DNA from 2 places in the Parabacteroides sp. AF18-52 genome. Region 2 is predicted to be linked to the other one. Evidence: riboswitches for the same ligand, from Rfam matches in the RefSeq annotation. Region 2 holds a riboswitch; the other holds the start of a gene.
What was found. A riboswitch is a leader RNA that binds a small molecule or an ion and turns the genes downstream of it on or off. The one in region 2 is predicted to bind cobalamin.
Positions count from the first base shown of each region.

Region 1: linked by a shared signal. The riboswitch ahead of DWX23_RS06110 (TonB-dependent receptor) and the one ahead of DWX23_RS10620 (ribonucleoside-diphosphate reductase subunit alpha) in region 2 are both predicted to bind cobalamin.

Region 1 is NZ_QUGR01000002.1:640,148-644,735, reverse strand. Features, by position in the region: gene DWX23_RS06115 (HmuY family protein) at 1-243, opposite strand, end outside; gene DWX23_RS06110 (TonB-dependent receptor) at 285-2,513, opposite strand; cobalamin riboswitch at 2,589-2,879, opposite strand; gene nrdG (anaerobic ribonucleoside-triphosphate reductase activating protein) at 3,579-4,082, opposite strand; gene DWX23_RS06100 (anaerobic ribonucleoside triphosphate reductase) at 4,108-4,588, opposite strand, start outside.
Region 2 is NZ_QUGR01000005.1:117,635-122,222, reverse strand. Features, by position in the region: gene DWX23_RS10620 (ribonucleoside-diphosphate reductase subunit alpha) at 1-1,758, opposite strand, end outside; cobalamin riboswitch at 1,823-2,041, opposite strand; gene DWX23_RS10615 (AGE family epimerase/isomerase) at 2,492-4,075, opposite strand; tRNA gene DWX23_RS10610 (tRNA-Cys) at 4,304-4,375, opposite strand; tRNA gene DWX23_RS10605 (tRNA-Cys) at 4,412-4,483, opposite strand.

The DNA.
Region 1 (4,588 bases), on a different contig from region 2:
ATCGGTAGCATAGTTTTCTTGGTCTACTTTTATGATTTCACCTTTTTCAAAAGAAAAATAAGTCCATTCTGTAAAACTTTGGGCTTCAAATTTTACTTCTTTAGCTTTTGCTTCCGGCTCTGGTTTGTCTTTATTATCATCATCGCTACAAGCTGTAAAACTGATAGAAGACAGGATAATAGCTACGGCCAACGCCCCCTGCTTTAGGTAAGAACCCGATTGGAAAAAACTTTTTGTTGTCATAATAAAAAATTAATTTGTTGATTAAACGTATTACTTGAAAATCAGAATTTAAATAAGATAGAGCCAAACACACGAATTCCCGGATCGTAGGTTGTATAATGAGCCGGATCTTTATAGTTGAACATATTCTGTACACCCGCAGTTGTTACTAACGCCATATGGTTCAGTTTCCAAGGAGTGTATTGTGCTGTTAGTTTCCAGAGACTATATGCCGGTTGAGGATCAGTCGTGATGGTTTGGATGATTTCTCCGGTTTGTTCATCTTTTGTGACTTCTTCCTTATCGTTTATTTTCTTTGAACACCAATGGCCGGCAACAGATACAGAAGCCTCTTTTTTGCAAACGTTGAAACGATAAGAAGCGTTGCAGCTAATGGCGTGACGTGTATTGCCTTTAAGTTGTAATTCAGTATTCATATCTTTGGCATCAGTATAAGCATAACTACCATGCAGGTAAATTTGCCGGATGGGGTAATAGTCTACTGTGACTTCTGCACCACGTATACGGGCATCATCAACATTGCTATAGCGTAATTCGGTGGAAGTTATGCCATTTTCATCTGTAATATTGACGTAGGCTGATTGTATCTTGTTTTTAATGCTATTTTGATATATTTCAGCGCTAATATTTAGATTGGAATGTGTATATTCGGCTGAAAATGAGAAGTAATTGGACTTTTCTGCTTTTAGATCAGGATTACCTATATTGTGTGATACGCTACCCATCATAAAATCAGAATAAAGTTCCGTTGCGTCAGGAGCTTTAAACCCTTTACTATAACCTCCACGGAATTTCCAGTTTCCAGGATTGAACATTAGATTTACTTTAGGAGTATAAGCATCTCCAAAAGCAGAATGGTGGGTATAACGGAAACCTCCTATAACATTCAATAGAGGTAGAACTTGCCAGTCTGCTTGTACGAATCCGTTTATGTCATGTACTTTACGGGTTTTTATTTCTGTCCCGTATTGCATATCATTATAGTCTTTATTCCAGTTAAATTCCCCTCCAAATACCATTTGAAGGTTGTTAAGTGGAGTATATATATCTGTCAAACGTAGTGTTTGTACATTAGATGATGCATTTTTAGATATGGAGTCTAATTTTTCATATACTGTTTTACGGGTATAAAAGTCCCCATAATATACAAGTTTTAATTGATTATATTCTCCTAATTCTTGTTCCAGTGAGGCTCGGAATGTTTTATTAAGACTTTTATAATGTGTATTTTTAGTACTTAACGGAGGATTTTTAACATCATTCAGATAAAAAGTTCCAGACGCATTTATTTTTGTTTGTTTATGTGTCCATCCTAATTTTTCTTCAAATGTCATGTTTGACGATGGTTGTTTTGTGAAGGCTTCTGGTGTTTCAGGTGTCAGATCGTACCCATCAGTAGAGTTTCTGTTGAACAGAGTTTGTGATGTGAAGTCTTTATATGCAGTACCAAAGCTACCATCAAGCAATAGTTCATTGAAGCGAGAGTAACGGGCTTTAACCCAACCTTCTGCTAGGCGTTCTGGTGTTTTCGTTATGATATTAACAATCATACCGATTGCGCTTGAACCGTATAAAGCAGAAGCAGCTCCCTTTATTATTTCTATTTGTTTGATATTGGAGGTACTAAGACGTTCAAAGTCTATAGGACCTCCGGGTGTATTAGATAGACGTTCTCCGTCAACAAGGATCAGAACATATTTGTTTTCAAGTCCTTGAATACGAATATTATCTCCTCTCGGATCGCTATTGAATTGTAAACCAGGGATAGTAAACTCCAACGCATCCATGATGTTCTCAAAGTCGTTGCGTTGCAATTGTGCGGCAGGAATTAGTCGGGTAAGGACTGGTGTGTTAGAGATCGTTTTCTCTGTTCGTGTTCCGGTTACAACCACTTCATTCAGATCGAATATCCCGGCATTCATCTGGATATCCATTTCTTTTTGCGCTCCGTTGGCATTGAACTTGATGGTTTGTTCCATGTAGCCGGTCGAACGGACCAGCAGGTTGTAACTTTTACCTTCGATCAGTTCTATGCGGAAACGGCCGCCTGCGTCGCAGGCAGTACCGATTAATGTTCCCGGAACATTAATCGTAGCCATAGGTATACCTTCTCCTGTTTCGGAATCGATAATTCTACCGGTTAATACACAAATTCCGGTTTGTACCTGTTCTTTTTCCGGTGTATTGACAGTCTGACTCTCTGCAAAGCTGGTTGCAGGTGTAAACACGCACACCGAAAGTAAAGACATAGCAATACCTTTCAGTCTCATATAAGTAAGCATATAAAATGGAAGAATTTTGTATAGAAATTCTGCCTTGTTAATCTTCTGCCCTTTATCCCGAGAGCATCAATAAATTGATCAGGCAGGTTTTCTGACTTTCCCGGCTTTGCAAGGCCTTCCCGACGGTATAGTTGATAGTTGACATGTGACAGTTGACAGATAAAATGCGGACAGAAAAACTGTCAATTGTCAACTTTCCACTGTCAACTGAATCGTCAGTGGCATGGAGTTGCAAGCATTTCCGGCAAGTGCCGGAACGGGATTACAGCAACGGGCATTGTTCCGGATTTACACCGGATTCCCTCTCATCACCAGCAGAATGCTTCGTGATTCACCTTAATCCGATGCAAAAGTAGTAAAGTATTTTTGAATATAAATGCTATTTATTTATTAAAAAATCTTTTTGGTATTGTTTTGAAGTACAGGATAACCGTTCTAAAATATTGTTTGCATGCAGGATGATTTGATCCAAGAATGTCAAAATGTTATTTTAGTAGATGTGTGGAACGATTGTGCCGGAAAGGTGATGGGATGGATGAGTTTTATAGGATTCTCAGAAGGCTTTAGTTTGTCAAAGAGAATGTGTTATTGCAGAATATGATATCGCGTAGAGAGTATTTACTGGATTATTGTGTCTGTTTGTTTCTTGAAATAGATATTCCTGTTGTTTGTGCTATTTCGTCTCTTGCCTGCTTTTTAGGTGTTCTGGAAGTGATAAACTGCTAAAAAACATCTAAATCAAGCCTGAAAAGGTATCGACTCCTCTTTTGTGTAACTTATTTTAACGCTTTTTCCGTCTTAAATGGATCGTCACTTCATTTAAAACAAAAAAAAATTCGTTTTAAACGAAGTGGCAATTTCTTTAAAATAAGTTTTAGGAAATGATTTGCGGAGATATATGTTAATTATTGTAACTTAAAATCTCCTGGAAGTGTTATTTAGGAAAGCACTGCTGTTATTCATTTTATTAAATATAAAACATATTAATATTAGAAAGATGGATTTTGAATCATTTTGTTATAATCTGTTTTCTGTAAATAGAATAACCTATCGCTAAATGATAAACGGATTGTAATTATAGAAAACTACTTTTTTCTCTTTCAGCGATTTCTTTACATCGATCAATCTCTGGTTGCTGCTGCCACGGAACAAAAGACTTTCGTCGTGCAGAGACTGTTTGAATTTTCCGTCTACCAATACGTCGATATATTGAAGCAGTTCGGCCTGTTTGGGGTTTTGTAATAATCTCTCAAATTGATAACCCGTATAGCACCAGATATTTTTCCGGCTCTTTTCTTTGATGGCACGTGCCAGCTTGGTAAAGCCTTCCGGTTGGAACATCGGATCGCCACCGCTGAAAGTAACGTCGGCGAAGTCGTCTGCCAGGACTTTTTCCAAAATCTCTTCCGTCGGGGTTGGCTTGCCTTTCTTTATATCCCATGATTCCGGATTGTGGCAGCCCGGGCATTGGTTCGGGCATCCGGCAGCGTAGATAGCAGTCCGGAATCCCGGACCGTCTACAGTTGTATCCTCTATTATGTCAATAATCGAAAGCATGGTTTAATGAATGTTCAATCATTTTTTAGTTATGTATAATACGATCATTTAGTTCCGCTAATTTGGCATTATTCCAGCGGTCGGTTGTTCCTACCAGGTAACCGGTGATGCGCTGCAACTTATCCAAATGCTTACTGCCGCACTTCGGACATTCTTCCATGTGAGCATCTGCATTTTCATAGCCGCATTCCAGGCAACGGTTACGGTTATGGTTTACTGAGCCGTATCCGATATTATATTTGTCCATCATGTCGACCACTTTCATGATCACTTCCGGGTTGTGGGTTGCATCGCCGTCTATTTCGACATAGAAGATATGACCGCCACCTGTTAATGCGTGGTAAGGAGCTTCTACTTCTGCTTTATGACGGGCACTGCATTTGTAATATACCGGAACGTGGTTGGAGTTGGTATAATACTCACGGTCGGTTATGCCGGGCAATATACCGAATTTCTTGCGGTCGCGTGCCGTGAATTTGCCGGAAAGACCTTCGGCCGGAGTTGCC
Region 2 (4,588 bases):
CATCTGTTGTTCATCTTCCAATGGCAAATGCCCAAGTGATAAGCTGGCTAGGTTACATACCACGAAATCGCCTGGGCGAACTGTTTTCACCACGACCGTATCACCGTTCTCAGTGAGGATTTCAGTAGATACGGATTCGATGGATGACATGTTCTGTGCTATTTCCGTACATAAGTTCGAACAGTAAATAATACCCCGGTGGGGATTTGGGTTGGCACGGTTTACGGTGTCACGGTTGAAAGTGAAAGGAGTACCGGTTTCTACAGCCGAGCGTAATACCAGCCTGACAATATCTTTAATATTTATACTACGTTTTGAAAGACGGTTATCGTTCACGCAGTCCAGATATCTTTGTTCCCATTCTTCGCCATAATAATCTTCTAGGCAATATCCTTTGATAGTCATTATCTCATTCGGGCAAAACAGATACCATATTTGATTCAGGTCTTCTTTTGCCATACGCCAGAACAGGTCAGGATAACATACTGCCGGGAATATATCATGGGCCTTCATCCGGTCATCGCCGTTGTTGGTACGGAGCTGGAGAAATTCGGGTAGATCTTTGTGCCATACGTCGAGATACACAGCTACAGCTCCTTGCCGCATACCTAACTGATCGACAGCAACAGCTGTATCGTTTACCAATTTCATCCAGCGGATCACACCTCCGGCGACTCCTTTAAATCCTCGTATATTACCACCTGTGGCACGCACTTTTCCAAAGTACATTCCCATACCACCGCCAAACTTACTAACCATTGCGAAGTTGTCGATACTGCGGTAAATACCTTCCAGACTGTCGGGTACGGTATCGATAAAGCAACTGGAAAGTTGGTGATAAGGCTTGCGTGCGTTGGAAAGCGTAGGAGTGGCCATTGTAACCTGAAGGCTGCTTAACAGGTCATAGAACTTTTTAACCCACAACATCCGGTCGTGCTGTTCGGGCATGGCAAGATGCAGGGCGATTCCCAGAAACATTTCCTGTACGGACTCAACCGGTTCATGGGAACGAGTACGGATAAGGTAGCGTTTCGCCAGTAAATCCAGTCCTGAATAATTAAACAGTTCATTTCTTTCCGGACAGATAAATCCGGCAGCTTCTTCTATCTCTTGCTGAGAGTAATTAGCCAGTATATAGTTACCATATAATCCTTCGTTGGTGAGATAGCTTAATTTATCATAGAATGTATGGAAACCGACAGCTTCTTCCTGCTTTTTTAGTTTCTTTGCCAATTGGAAGTTGAGCAGGCGGGCAGCGATGAACTCCCAGTCGGGAGCTTCCTGCGTAGTTAGTTCCACAGCCGCTTTGATGAGTGCTGTCAGCCGTTCTTTGGATGGCATTTCCGGTTTGCAGAAACTGAAAAACTTCTCAGCCAGTATAGTCAGACTATATTCGTTGGCTGTGAATTTATCCTGTATACCCTTGAGTGTCTCCATTATGGTCGTATCGCCCACTTCATGTGTAATGTGATTGAGGGCTTTCCTTCGTTCCGTCCGTTGCCAGCGATAGAGTATATAGTTTTTAGCTTCGGCATAAAAACCATGTTCCATTAGGCTACGTTCCACTTCGTCCTGAATGCGTTCTACACTGCGGTTTGCTACATTGCTGTTTACAAAACGCTCCACTTCATCCACCATGCTGCGGATGTTTTCGTCCGTTATTTCCTGTCCGGTACTGGCAAAGCTTTTCCGGATGGCAACGGTTATTTTCTCCCTGTTATAAGGTTCGGATGCCCCATTTCTCTTGGTTATTTCCATGAGATACTTTTGAAAAATAAAATTAGAGTATACTTTCGTACTGTTCCCCTATCCCCACGAGTAGAAACAGCCTTTAATGAACGGCAGGTCTTCTGACTGACTCCTTAATTTCCGATACCTTCCCGGTGTCCTCCCTTTAAGGGGATGACCTCCAGTGGCAATTGTCTTTATCGGAAAGTAGAGCGGAGTTTTACAGCAGCGGGACTGTTCGGGATTTTCACCCGATTCCCTTTTAATCCGAATGAAAGGAAATCCATCCGGAACCAGTTCAAAAGCAAAGGTAGCAGAATTTGGGAATCCAATAGCATGGAATACGTTAAAAGAAATAGAGATGATGACCGATTTTTCGTAAGCGTCTATCCTATAATGTTATAACGGGTTTAAAATATATGAATGAGAAAAATTATGTTATTCATGTTATCAAACATCCTGATTTTTATGCTTTGGATGTTGAAATGTCATTCTGCTATTTTTCCTTCAGAATCTTTGCTTTATAAGTATCCAGTTCCGGTTCGCCGGTGAAATACGGAACTGTACAGAAGTTAAGGATTATCTTTTTGGATGTAAGTTTTCTAATAAGATAGAAAAATGATTGTCGGGCTGCATTTATTTGTACGGATAGGTGTAACGCTTTTTAGGACTAGGCATGGATAAAAAAAAGGAAGGTGCACCTATATAAGTAGACACACCTTCCATGCAAGTATTATTGTTTATGAGGGTTAGGGTCGTGAATTTAATGTATATAATCGAACGTTATCTCTACAACGTTACGTCCTTTTTCGTTATTATCTAATGCGATTACGTTTCCTTTTTTCTGCTCTTTGATATGACCACGTAAGAAATAAGGATTAACGTTTCTGGAAGAAACCGGTTCTTTTTCTGTAAATGCGTAATAGAGTGTCACAGGTTGATTGCGGTGATAGCTTGAGATCACGTAACCCAGGAAACAGTGCTCGAAACTGTGTAAAGATGTCTTCCAGGCATGTATCTTAGGGTATTCCGGTGACGGTAGGTTGGTTTCGGCATCTACCATGTGCCAGATTTCGCCATTCTGCTTGTCGACCATGTATTCGAACCAGTATTTATACGTATTGTTTGTAAACCGCAGATAAGAAGGGTCATTCAAGGAAAGTATAGCTGCAGCCTGATCGAGCTCGGCTAATCCCCACCATTCTTTGTCTTTGTCTAATGTACCGTCTGCATTGTAACGACGTGCCCATGAACCGTCTCCATCGATATATGCACGGTTTAAAATGACTTTGATCTTTTCGCGGGCAAAATTTACATAAGCAATATCGTCGGTGATTTTGCCGATCTCATAAATGACCCACATCGCTTTTACAGAGTGACCGAAGTCGGTATGATCTGTACCTAACTCTTTAGACAGGTCATTTGTGGCACTTCCCCAGAAAGTACCGTAACGTTCGCTGTAGAAATGGTTTATCATTACATTCGCCAGTTTTTTCAAGTCGGCTTTCCATTCTGTCTGGTAAGGTTCTGGCAGAGAGGGAGTGACCCAGAGCATATAAGCATACAACTGGTCCAGTTGGGAGACGATCTCTACATTGTCATTCCCTTCCATTACTGATGTGGGTAGCCAGGTCAGAAAATCTTTACCTTCGTCAAAATAAGTATCGAAGATGTATTTACGCGCAGCAAGTAATGGTTTCAGAACCGCTTCGTCATGAGTCAGGTAGTAATAATAGCCTAATCCGGTTATTCCGTAAGCCAGATCCTGACTGTTACGTTTGTCGGCAGGGTCCATCCATTCGCCGGTATTGATATCTTGTTTGTTATACAAGCCGTTGTTTTCGTCCATTGCCTGTAGGATCGCCATTGCTCCCTGGCGGCATTTTTGCAGATAATCGGTATTTCCTGTCATATTATACGCAATGCCGTATGCGAAAGTCTGGCGTGAATGGGCACGGATATAGTTATATTGGGTTGCGTCTTCCACCAGCCCTTTCAGGTCGGCAACTTTCATCGCTTCCTTATATTCTGTCGGCCATTGTGCCGTATCTTGTGGAATGACCTGTCCGTCGTTGCTTCTGAACGTAGAGAAGAAGATACTTTTTCCTTCTGGTATATTCTTTCCGTTCCAGAATTTCATCAGGTCGTTCTCCAGATGTCCTATCCATAATTCCGGGTTATTACAGGGATCTTTTACCAGTGAATCTACATTATAAACATTTGTCCTCTTTTGTGGCAGTGTATTTGTTATTTCCACGATTTCAGTGGTCGAAACCTGTTTAGGAGAAGGGGTACAGGCTGCCAATAGAGTAGCAGCAGCCAATAGTAGAAATGTTTTTTGTTTCATTTTTGTTTCCTTGATTTTTATTTCACGCCGCAAAAGTAGAGGACTTCGACCGGATGACAAAAAATATTCCACAGACAGCATAAAACCCTGTTTGAACGACATAATTTGTTTTTTGATAGCTTCGGTTTACAAATTACAGGTTGAAACTTTCCTGAAAAACAGACCCACGTATATACTAAGAAAGCAGAAAGACTTCAATTCTTAATTGAAGTCTTTCTGCTTTCTTAGAGGTTCCTGGCGGATTCGAACCGCCGTACATGGTTTTGCAGACCACTGACTAAGCCACTCATCCAAGGAACCAATATTTATTTATCGATAATCTGTTACTCTTTTTAGAGGTTCCTGGCGGATTCGAACCGCCGTACACGGTTTTGCAGACCGCTGACTAAGCCACTCATCCAAGGAACCAATTTGTTTCAAATAACGTCTTATCGTTTTGCGAGTGCAAAGAAAAGGATTATGTTTGGATTATGCAAATCTTTTTCATTCTTTTTGCAGGCGTTGATAGTTGCA